Linked DNA regions of Mastigocladopsis repens PCC 10914. The protein of the gene in region 2 binds, or shares a complex with, the protein of the main gene of each other region. Links are inferred from orthologs where the notes say so. Each region holds a gene or a part of one and is shown on either strand. Other genes may lie near its edges.

The links. The genes of interacting proteins can lie anywhere in the genome.
Region 1: the proteins of prfA (region 2) and prmC are in contact, whole or in part, in a crystal structure (PDB 2B3T), measured with the Escherichia coli proteins. The link is inferred for Mastigocladopsis repens PCC 10914 from one-to-one orthologs.

What each region holds. Positions count from the first base shown.
Region 1 is NZ_JH992901.1:5,866,291-5,869,962, reverse strand. The notes cover bases 777-3,672. They hold prmC (peptide chain release factor N(5)-glutamine methyltransferase), read right to left. Parts: upstream 2,734-3,672; coding sequence 1,819-2,733; downstream 777-1,818. Other genes in these bases: MAS10914_RS0128065 (Tic22 family protein), read right to left, coding at 2,759-3,562; MAS10914_RS0128075 (L-threonylcarbamoyladenylate synthase), read right to left, coding at 777-1,342. Also shown: MAS10914_RS0128080 (sensor histidine kinase), read right to left, coding at 1-193; more of MAS10914_RS0128075, read right to left, coding at 713-776. UniProt on the Escherichia coli protein: Methylates the class 1 translation termination release factors RF1/PrfA and RF2/PrfB on the glutamine residue of the universally conserved GGQ motif, i.e. on 'Gln-235' in RF1 and on 'Gln-252' in RF2.
Region 2 is NZ_JH992901.1:616,890-621,847, forward strand. What follows is about bases 36-2,836. They hold prfA (peptide chain release factor 1), read left to right. Parts: upstream 36-786; coding sequence 787-1,887; downstream 1,888-2,836. Other genes in these bases: rpsI (30S ribosomal protein S9), read left to right, coding at 36-302; rpmE (50S ribosomal protein L31), read left to right, coding at 440-682; MAS10914_RS0104920 (hypothetical protein), read right to left, coding at 1,935-2,402; MAS10914_RS0104925 (helix-turn-helix domain-containing protein), read left to right, coding at 2,602-2,836. Also shown: more of rpsI, read left to right, coding at 1-35; more of MAS10914_RS0104925, read left to right, coding at 2,837-2,964; MAS10914_RS0104930 (ABC transporter permease), read right to left, coding at 3,018-3,932; MAS10914_RS35320 (AAA-like domain-containing protein), read right to left, coding at 3,963-4,958. UniProt on the Escherichia coli protein: Peptide chain release factor 1 directs the termination of translation in response to the peptide chain termination codons UAG and UAA.

The DNA of each region.
Region 1 (3,672 bases), 5.2 Mb from region 2 along the record:
TCATTTCTCGTGCCATTTGATAGGCTAGCTGCGTTTCCTTCATCTGTTGCAGGAGTGCTGGTACAGCCTGTTGTTCTTCTACTGACGATACTGTGGATGAGCTAGAAGACACCCCCCGCCGCGCAAATAACCCACGAAGACTTACCCCCAATGCTAGTCCTGCTCCTAGATATACCCAGTTGCTCCAATTCATAATCTGGCAATTATCACCTTTTTAATTAACCCTAGAGGCGCAAAACAAAGCTTCGGAGTTCCTATTTCACCACTTTCCAACACAGTCCTCCAATCCTGAATTTCTAGCTACAGGTGAAGATTCTTCTGTTTCTGAGTCAGTTTCAGAAGAGGAAACTTTGGAATTATTTACACACAGTACTCAGTAGAGAGCACTGCGATGTGCCTTACTCCCAGTACTGAATTGTTCGGGAGCATTTGACAAACCAAGCCTGCTTACAGCGCTTTTCAAAAAATTCAACCACAAATTGTAGGGTGGCATTGCCCGTAAAAGCTTATGTGATAGGCATTTGAGATATTGGTAAGCAATGCCCACCTTACAGAAAACCGCTGTAAATAAGTTGAGTTTGCTGAACTCAGAGTTGCCTGCCTTCAGATGCACCCTTTTATAGGTTTATAAGCTCTTCGACAAAAACGATAATTGCCCTTGGCGCAACGCCCCTTATGCAGAAAATAATGCCCTAGCTGCTGAATTCAAGGCTTAAAACTCTACCTTTATAGCACCTTGCCGTAAAATTTGCCAATTCTTTTCAGTCCATTTTACAACAGTGGAAGGCAGACCAATCCCGTGTCTCTCATCTTTAAATTCCGTCGCCGCTAAAGTCAAAACATGGGGAAACTGTGCCTCAATCTCTGCCATCGTTTGTAAGGGGGGTTGACCTGATAAATTGGCGCTAGTGGTTGCCAGAGGACCTGTTTGCGTCAAAATAGTTTGGGCAATCCTGGAGTTAGGCACTCGAATCCCTATTGTCATGGGGTGAGTAGGCTTGTCCTTCTGGGGGTCAAAATCTTCATCAGAAACGGAATTCATCGCTTTTGGTACCCTTGCTGAAGCAGGCAATACCAAAGTTAGTGCTCCTGGCCAATATTTCTTTGCAACTCTTTGCCAAATTTCATACTCATTGCCACGACCTGTGACAAAAGACCAGATTTCTTCAGCACTTGCTGCCATTAATATTAAGGGTTTATCCTGACTGCGCTGCTTCGCTGCATAAATTAATGCTCCTTGTTCTGGTAAAGCTGCCAGTGCGGGAACAGTATCTGTGGGAAAGCTTACTAATTGACCAGCACGTACGCCAGCCACAAGGGCGTCTAAGGAAACTTGGGTCATCTTTAAAAAGTGAAGAAAGAAGAAAGAAGATTGCAAAAATTTGTCTATCTTAATGAAGCAAGAGGACTCCCGTTACAGGCTTCGCCTTAAGGGTGAGATGAATTGCGACCAATAAAAAACATGGCTTCGCAATACCTTGGTGTAGTAGAATATACTTGCCACCAAAAAAGTTAGGGTTAGGCAAGATTGGTGTTTCTCCACCAGACAACTCGCATCACCAAAAAGAAATACCTGATGAACAGGGGGGTCGAATGTTGTGAATCAGACAAACGATACATCAGAATAAGTATTTTGTGACTGCGGTCGGGCAGCCCGTGGTAGTAAAACAGATGCTTGTGGAGGGGAATCTGTCGGGGTCAGTGCCGGTGGGAGAGCTTTTAACTCGTTATACCACAGTGGGCTAGAAAAACCTGTTGAAGCAAGAATCTCCCTTCACAGGCTTCGCCTGTGAAGGTGAGAGTGTCAATTTCTTTCGTCTATCTTTTTTTAAATGCCAGAGCAAAGCGCTCAATGCCAGCTAAATCTCGATGAATCTGGATGTTGCAATAACTACCTTGATTTTGCAACATTTCTCGCACGGCATCTGCTTGTCCTGCCATCATCTCTATGAGCCAAACCCCACCTGGTTGTAAATAGGTGGGGGAAAGTTCTACCAAATGGCGGATACAATCTAAGCCATCAACACCACCGTCTAAAGCTAGATGTGGTTCATGGTTAACGACTTCAAGTTGTAGGGTAGGTATGATGTTGGTGGGTATATAAGGTGGGTTCGACACCATTCCACTGAACTGACCCTTCAACGATTCTAGAGGCTCCCACCAAGAACCTTGATAAAATTGAATGCGCTCCCCAAAACCTGAATTTCGGGCGTTTGACATTGCGACGACAAGAGCTTCGTGACTGTAATCGACAGCGTGAATGCTTGCTGAATTGAAAACATCTGCCAGTCCAATCGCGATCGCGCCACTACCAGTTCCCAAGTCAGCCCAGTGTCCTTGCTCTAAAAACGGTGTCGTCCCACTTTCACTAGCAGCAGCGACAGCTAAATCGATCAAGTCCTCTGTTTCTGGTCTGGGAATTAAAACCGCGTTTGACACAGCAATTTTATACTTTCGCCAGGGAGTAGCTCCTACAACATACTGTACTGGCAAGTGTTCATTTAATCGTCGCTGCCAGAGTTTGTCCAAATCCCCTAGAGATAACTCCAAAGGAATCTGACTCCAGTCTTTGAATGATTCTATACGCAATGCCAAACGGTCTAACCCAGCGACCTCTTGTAGTAACCAATCTACCTCAGCAGGTGAAACGCCAGTGGCGATCGCAGCTTGAATTGCCGCGTTACGCCACTGCCAAAGTTGTAAACCAGTGACCGATGACTGCTTATCCGCCATGCCTCTATCTTAAGGCATAATTTTATTATTTCTTGGGAGCAGCAGGTGCAGCGGGTTTGGGTGCATTATTTTGCTTGCTAACGATATACTGCATAGTTTCAGAAGAGGGGACTATGGTAACTTGGTTTAGCCATGGATCATTTTTTGCTCGCAATGTTTGAATGATTCCGTCTATGTCCACCACCTGAATGTCAGCCTTAGGAACTTGTTGTTTCACTTGGTTCAACAAACCTTGGGCGTCTTTTTGACTTAAGAACAGAGGAATAACTTCCTTATTGTCAGTTTTCCGTTTGACAGAAACATACCCCTTTTCTGGCGACCTAACGATAAAAATCGGTACACTGGGGAACTGCTTGACTTCTTTACCGCTTTGGCGTAGCAATGCCATAGCCCCTTCTATATCCTGCTTTCCAGGATTAAAAGCAAACACGAGGCTGTCTGGTTTTTTAGCATTATCTCGAAGTCTCTGATAAATCATTCCCAAGGGTACTGGTGTCACTTGCAGGCTTTTTAACATTTCTGCCATTTTCGGGTTTTTGCCTTGCACGTTCCGCAGTTGGTTGATAAAAGCCTGAGCCTCCTGCCCACTCATAAAAACGTCTGTCACCGTGGCTTCTTTCTTTTGTGCATTTTGCCCATTGTTAGGCACAGTACGAGTGAGAGGGACACCTTGGTTGTTAGTAATCAAAAACACAGGTACTGGGTCTAATTTTTCTTTAATTTGTTGTTCTGTCAATGCGAGCACTGGAGCATTTCCGCTAAAAACTGTTGCCAGCAGAGTACTCCCCACTAAAGTTAATGTTGTGCCCCAGCGAACTAATAAATTCATGACTTCTCCTCGCATTAATACTCTTCTGAAATTAAGTCCGACAATTGGTTGGGTTTGCACACAGATCCAACTAGTTTTAGTTATAGTATCCTTTTGGCTAATTGACTGTG
Region 2 (4,958 bases):
GTAAACCAGGAGATCTTTACTTCCAGTTCAACCCCAACTACATCTCCGTTGCCAAAGCCCCCTTAGAAACTCTGGGTCTGGAAAACGAATACGATATTTTAGTAAAAGCTGAAGGGGGCGGCTTAACCGGACAATCAGATGCCGTTCGTCTGGGAGTCGCTCGCGCCCTATGCCAACTTGACCCACAGAACCGCTCACCATTAAAAACCGAAGGATACCTCACTCGTGATCCACGGGCAAAAGAGCGGAAAAAATATGGTTTGCACAAGGCTCGGAAAGCACCTCAGTACTCCAAGCGTTAAAAGCTATCCCCTGAGTACCGAGTTATGAGTAGGTTAACGAGTTAGTCTATTTAGGCACTCATGGCTCGGAACTTTTTTAGTGCTGATGGCTGAAAGCTAGAAGTTATAATATGTATAGATAGACCACAAAAGGAAAAATGGCTAAACCAGAGATTCATCCCCAGTGGTATCCAGAGGCAAAAGTTTACTGCAACGGTCAACATGTCATGACCGTCGGCTCCACTAAGCCAGAACTGCACGTAGATGTTTGGTCTGGAAACCACCCCTTTTACACAGGTACTCAGAAGATTATCGACACCGAAGGTCGCGTAGAACGCTTCATGCGTAAATACGGCATGATGGAAGGCGGTCAATCCAAAGGCGGCAGAAAGAAAAAGTAGCGGGCTGGCTTTAGCTGTTAACGACGACCCTGCATCAGCTGGGTCGATTGTTGTATTTAATGCTCAAGCCAATTTGCTATTTTTTAAGGAGCGCTGCATTCGTCATGGCTGAAACATATCTGCTGGAGAAATTAAAATCCGTTGAACAAACTTTTAATGAATTGACTCGTCGCCTTGCCGACCCCGATACTGCCAAAAACCCTGATGAGTATCAAACAGTCGCAAAGGCACGCTCTTCTTTGGAAGAAGTCGTAAATACCTATGAAACTTGGAAGACAGCCCAAGACGAATTAATAGGGGCGCGTCAGGTGCTAAAAGAAGCTCAAGGAGATCCAGAACTCCAAGAAATGGCAGCCTTGGAAGTTCAAGAACTTGAGCAAAAAATAGAATACCTAGAAAATCGCCTGAAGATATTGCTCCTACCGCGTGACCCCAATGATGATAAAAACATCATGCTGGAAATTCGTGCGGGTACAGGCGGTGATGAAGCAAGTATCTGGGCGGGTGACTTAGTACGTATGTACTCACGATATACTGATGTCCAGGGTTGGAAAGTGAAGCTAGTGAGCGAATCCCTGGCGGAAATGGGCGGCTTCAAAGAAGCAATTTTGGAAATTCAGGGTGACAACGTTTACAGCAAGCTGAAGTTTGAAGCTGGCGTGCATCGGGTACAGCGCGTACCTGTTACGGAAGCTGGGGGAAGAGTTCACACTTCTACAGCAACTGTAGCGATCATGCCAGAAGTGGATGACGTAGAAATCCACATCGACCCGAAGGATATTGAAATGAGTACAGCTCGTTCCGGCGGTGCTGGTGGACAAAACGTCAACAAGGTAGAAACAGCGGCTGACTTGTTTCACAAACCCACTGGTATCCGCATTTTCTGTACCGAAGAACGCAGCCAGTTGCAAAACAAAGAACGGGCAATGCAAATCTTGCGGGCAAAGTTGTATGAAATGAAGTTACGCGAACAACAGGAAGCTGTGACTTCTATGCGGCGATCGCAAGTAGGTACAGGGTCGCGTTCTGAAAAGATTCGCACTTATAACTACAAAGATAACCGCGTCACCGACCATCGTTTAGGTCAAAACTACTCGCTCAATTCATTTCTTGAAGGCGAACTTGAAGGCGTTATTCAGGCTTGTATTTCTCAAGACCAGCAAGAACGCTTAGCGGAACTTGCCACTTCTGGGGCTAGCAGTTAATCTTTGAGGTCGTTAGAGTTAGTTGTTAATTATGAGTTTTCTTACCATTAACAACTAACCACTTGGCTTTCAATATCTTGGAAGACCGCTTGTTGTGTTGTTTCCTCTAACACACACAGGCGGTTTTCTAATGTCTTATGGAGTGCATTATCGATATTTTTGGGATATGGATAATAAGCAAATTCGTACTGCATGATATGATTCAAGTGACGCCATTCCGTCAAAGTTAGGCAGCGCTCAATTAACTTTTCTACTTCTATTTGCCAACGAGTAAAAATCCTGTAGCTAAAAAAACCACTGCATACGTTACCCTTTTCGTCCCAGTAAGAAATACACACTTGATGCTTTAAGCAGCGGATTTTCTTAATTTCTTTTACCTTACAGCCTTGTGCTTGCAGTGCTTCTTTAGCCTCAGCTTTGGAAAAGTGCCATTTTTCTGGTTTAATTTTATTAGCAGCAATTAAGCCTTGACCTCTACGATGATATCGACGAATCTTCCGTGAATAGCGAACCATAATGCGCCTTTTCTGTTACCTGCAAATCTACCTAAAACCTCAATACTTCTGACGCACCCAGTTCGTTAATTTAGAAACTTAAGTTTTAATATTAAAACTTAAGTAATACATTACTACTTAAACAGAAGGCTGTCAACAGACAACTAAACTTGTAATAATGCAAGTAAACTTGTAATTAAAGTTGAGTAGTAACCCAGCAGTGAATACAGAAAGCAGACAAAAACTGATTGAAATCATCAAGCTAGCTCGTGGTTCGATGAGTCAGCGAGGTTTTGGCAAACTGTTGGGAGTTTCTGCGACTGCAGTTCAGATGTGGGAAAAGGGCGTTAAGGTGCCAGATACAGAAAATTTGGCTCAAATTGCAGCACGAGCAGGCTATACATTGGAGGAGCTACTCTGCTGTTTAGAAGGTAAGCCAGTACCAGAAGCTTCAGATTTAAGTTTGATTCTTAGGCAAATCAATCATTTGCCTCTTAGCCAAGTGGCTCAAATAGTTCAAGCTGGGGCAGCTAGGTTGGCTGCTGCGGCAGAAGCATTAGGCGATGAAGCGAAAGCTAGTTAGAACACTAGTTAAATTGTCAGTTGTCTTTTAAAGATGTGTTTTAAAGAATTTTTCTATCGCTTTGGCGTAGCATCACCAAACTTAATTAAAAGAGCAATAGCAATACTGACCACCAAAATTATTGTCATACTTAAAGCTGAACCAAATCCCCAATTTTGAGTAGATCCAAGAAACTGGTTATAAACCAACCGCGCCGCCGTCATGCTGGAAGCACCGCCAAGTAATTCTGGATTGATAAAATCGCCAAATGCTGTAATGAACACCAAAAAAGAAGCTGCAGCAATTCCCGTGAAAGTTTGTGGTACAGTGACTTTCCAAAAAGTTTGGACGGGATTTGCGCCTAAATCAGCTGCGGCTTCTAGCAAACGCTTATCTAGTTTTTCTAGAGCAGCGTATAAAATCAAAACCATATACGGCAACAAGCTATAGCTCATGCCAATTAAGACAGCTGGACTGGTGTTAAGGACATCTAAAGTCGGTAAGCTTAAACTGCTGAGTATGCTGTTGAGTAACCCAGTAGGACGGAGAATTGTTATCCAAGCATAAGAGCGAAGTAAGGAAGAAGTCCACAAAGGCAAGACAAAGCCAATGAGGAGCAAATTTCGCCATCGCCAAGGCGCTATCTGAGCAATCCAATAGGCAACAGGGAAACCCAAGATTAAACAAATCATTGTGGAGCTGAGTGCAAAAAAGAGCGATCGCCCTATGACTTGCAGGTATAAGGGATCAAGTATCCGAATGTAATTATCGAACCCATTGGGATTGACGATATCCCCAGGTCGAATATTTGATACTAAACTCAACTCAAAAATGATTAGTGTTGGTAACACTAGCAAAAGCAACATCCAAATTCCAGCAGGTGCTAGCAATGCCAAAGGTTGTAACCTGCTTAACCGTGGACGAGGCAATTTTGACGCAGCAACATCATTTGGGGGATGTAGATCAGGATGAGGAATTTGAGTAGACACAAACCTATATAACTAAATAAAAAATTGGTATTAGCTGGCTGCAGTCAGGAATTTTTGCTGAAAATACTGCCGATACAACTGACAAGTGGGTGTAACTTTGTTGTTATCTAACTTAATTAACCCCATACTGCTTAACTTGTAAGCAAAGACAGATTCTAATTGCACGGGTTCAGTAGCATTCATCACCCTATGAAGAGCGAGCGCTAATTCCGGCTGTGCTTGCAAAGTTGCCCAATGACGCTGCAGATGATGAGAATAAATGCCGACAGATGTGGAAGCATTTTGCAGCAGTTCCGCCAGAGTGACCTCTCCACGACTAAGGTGATAGAGTGCAAGGTGTACTAGTGCAGGATGTCCTCCCACCATGTCCATGAGTAGTCTTGCTTCCTCTCCATCTGTCCAGTTGAGACCAAAGCACTGCGCTAACTGTTCCACCTGATCTAAACACAAACAAGTTAACTGAATCGGTAGTCCTACATTGAAAGGTGACTGATGAAGCTGTAGGGGAACATAAATTTCGGTCGAGTGAACCACAACAAGGCGTAGCTTTTGCCAGATGGGCAATCTTTTGGAGTCTTCGTACCAGGAACGCAACAAAGGTAAAAATTCTTTTGCTACTTGCGGATGCTCAAAAATTTGATTCACCTCGTCCAGAGCCAAGACCACAGGTGAGTCAATTTGCTCCAGCACATGACTTCGCAAATACATTGAGCAACTCACTTTGCTGCCAATATCATCATCCCAACAGTCGTCTAATCTTGGTTCAAGCTGCAACTGACGGGAGACGTTGGCACACAGCCAACGCAAAAACCGATTTAAATCGCTCAAAATTGCTTGGTCAACTTGTTCCTCCAGGTTCAGGCTCACTGTCTGGTAGCCAATGCGATTGGCGTAGTCCAGAATTCTTAACAGCAGTGAGGTTTTACCCATTTCCTGAGGAGCTTTAATGCGAATTAAGGCTCCTGGTTTAATGATTTCTTGATAAACCTGTGCAGTAATTTCAGGGTGTTCAATGTAGTACCGGGA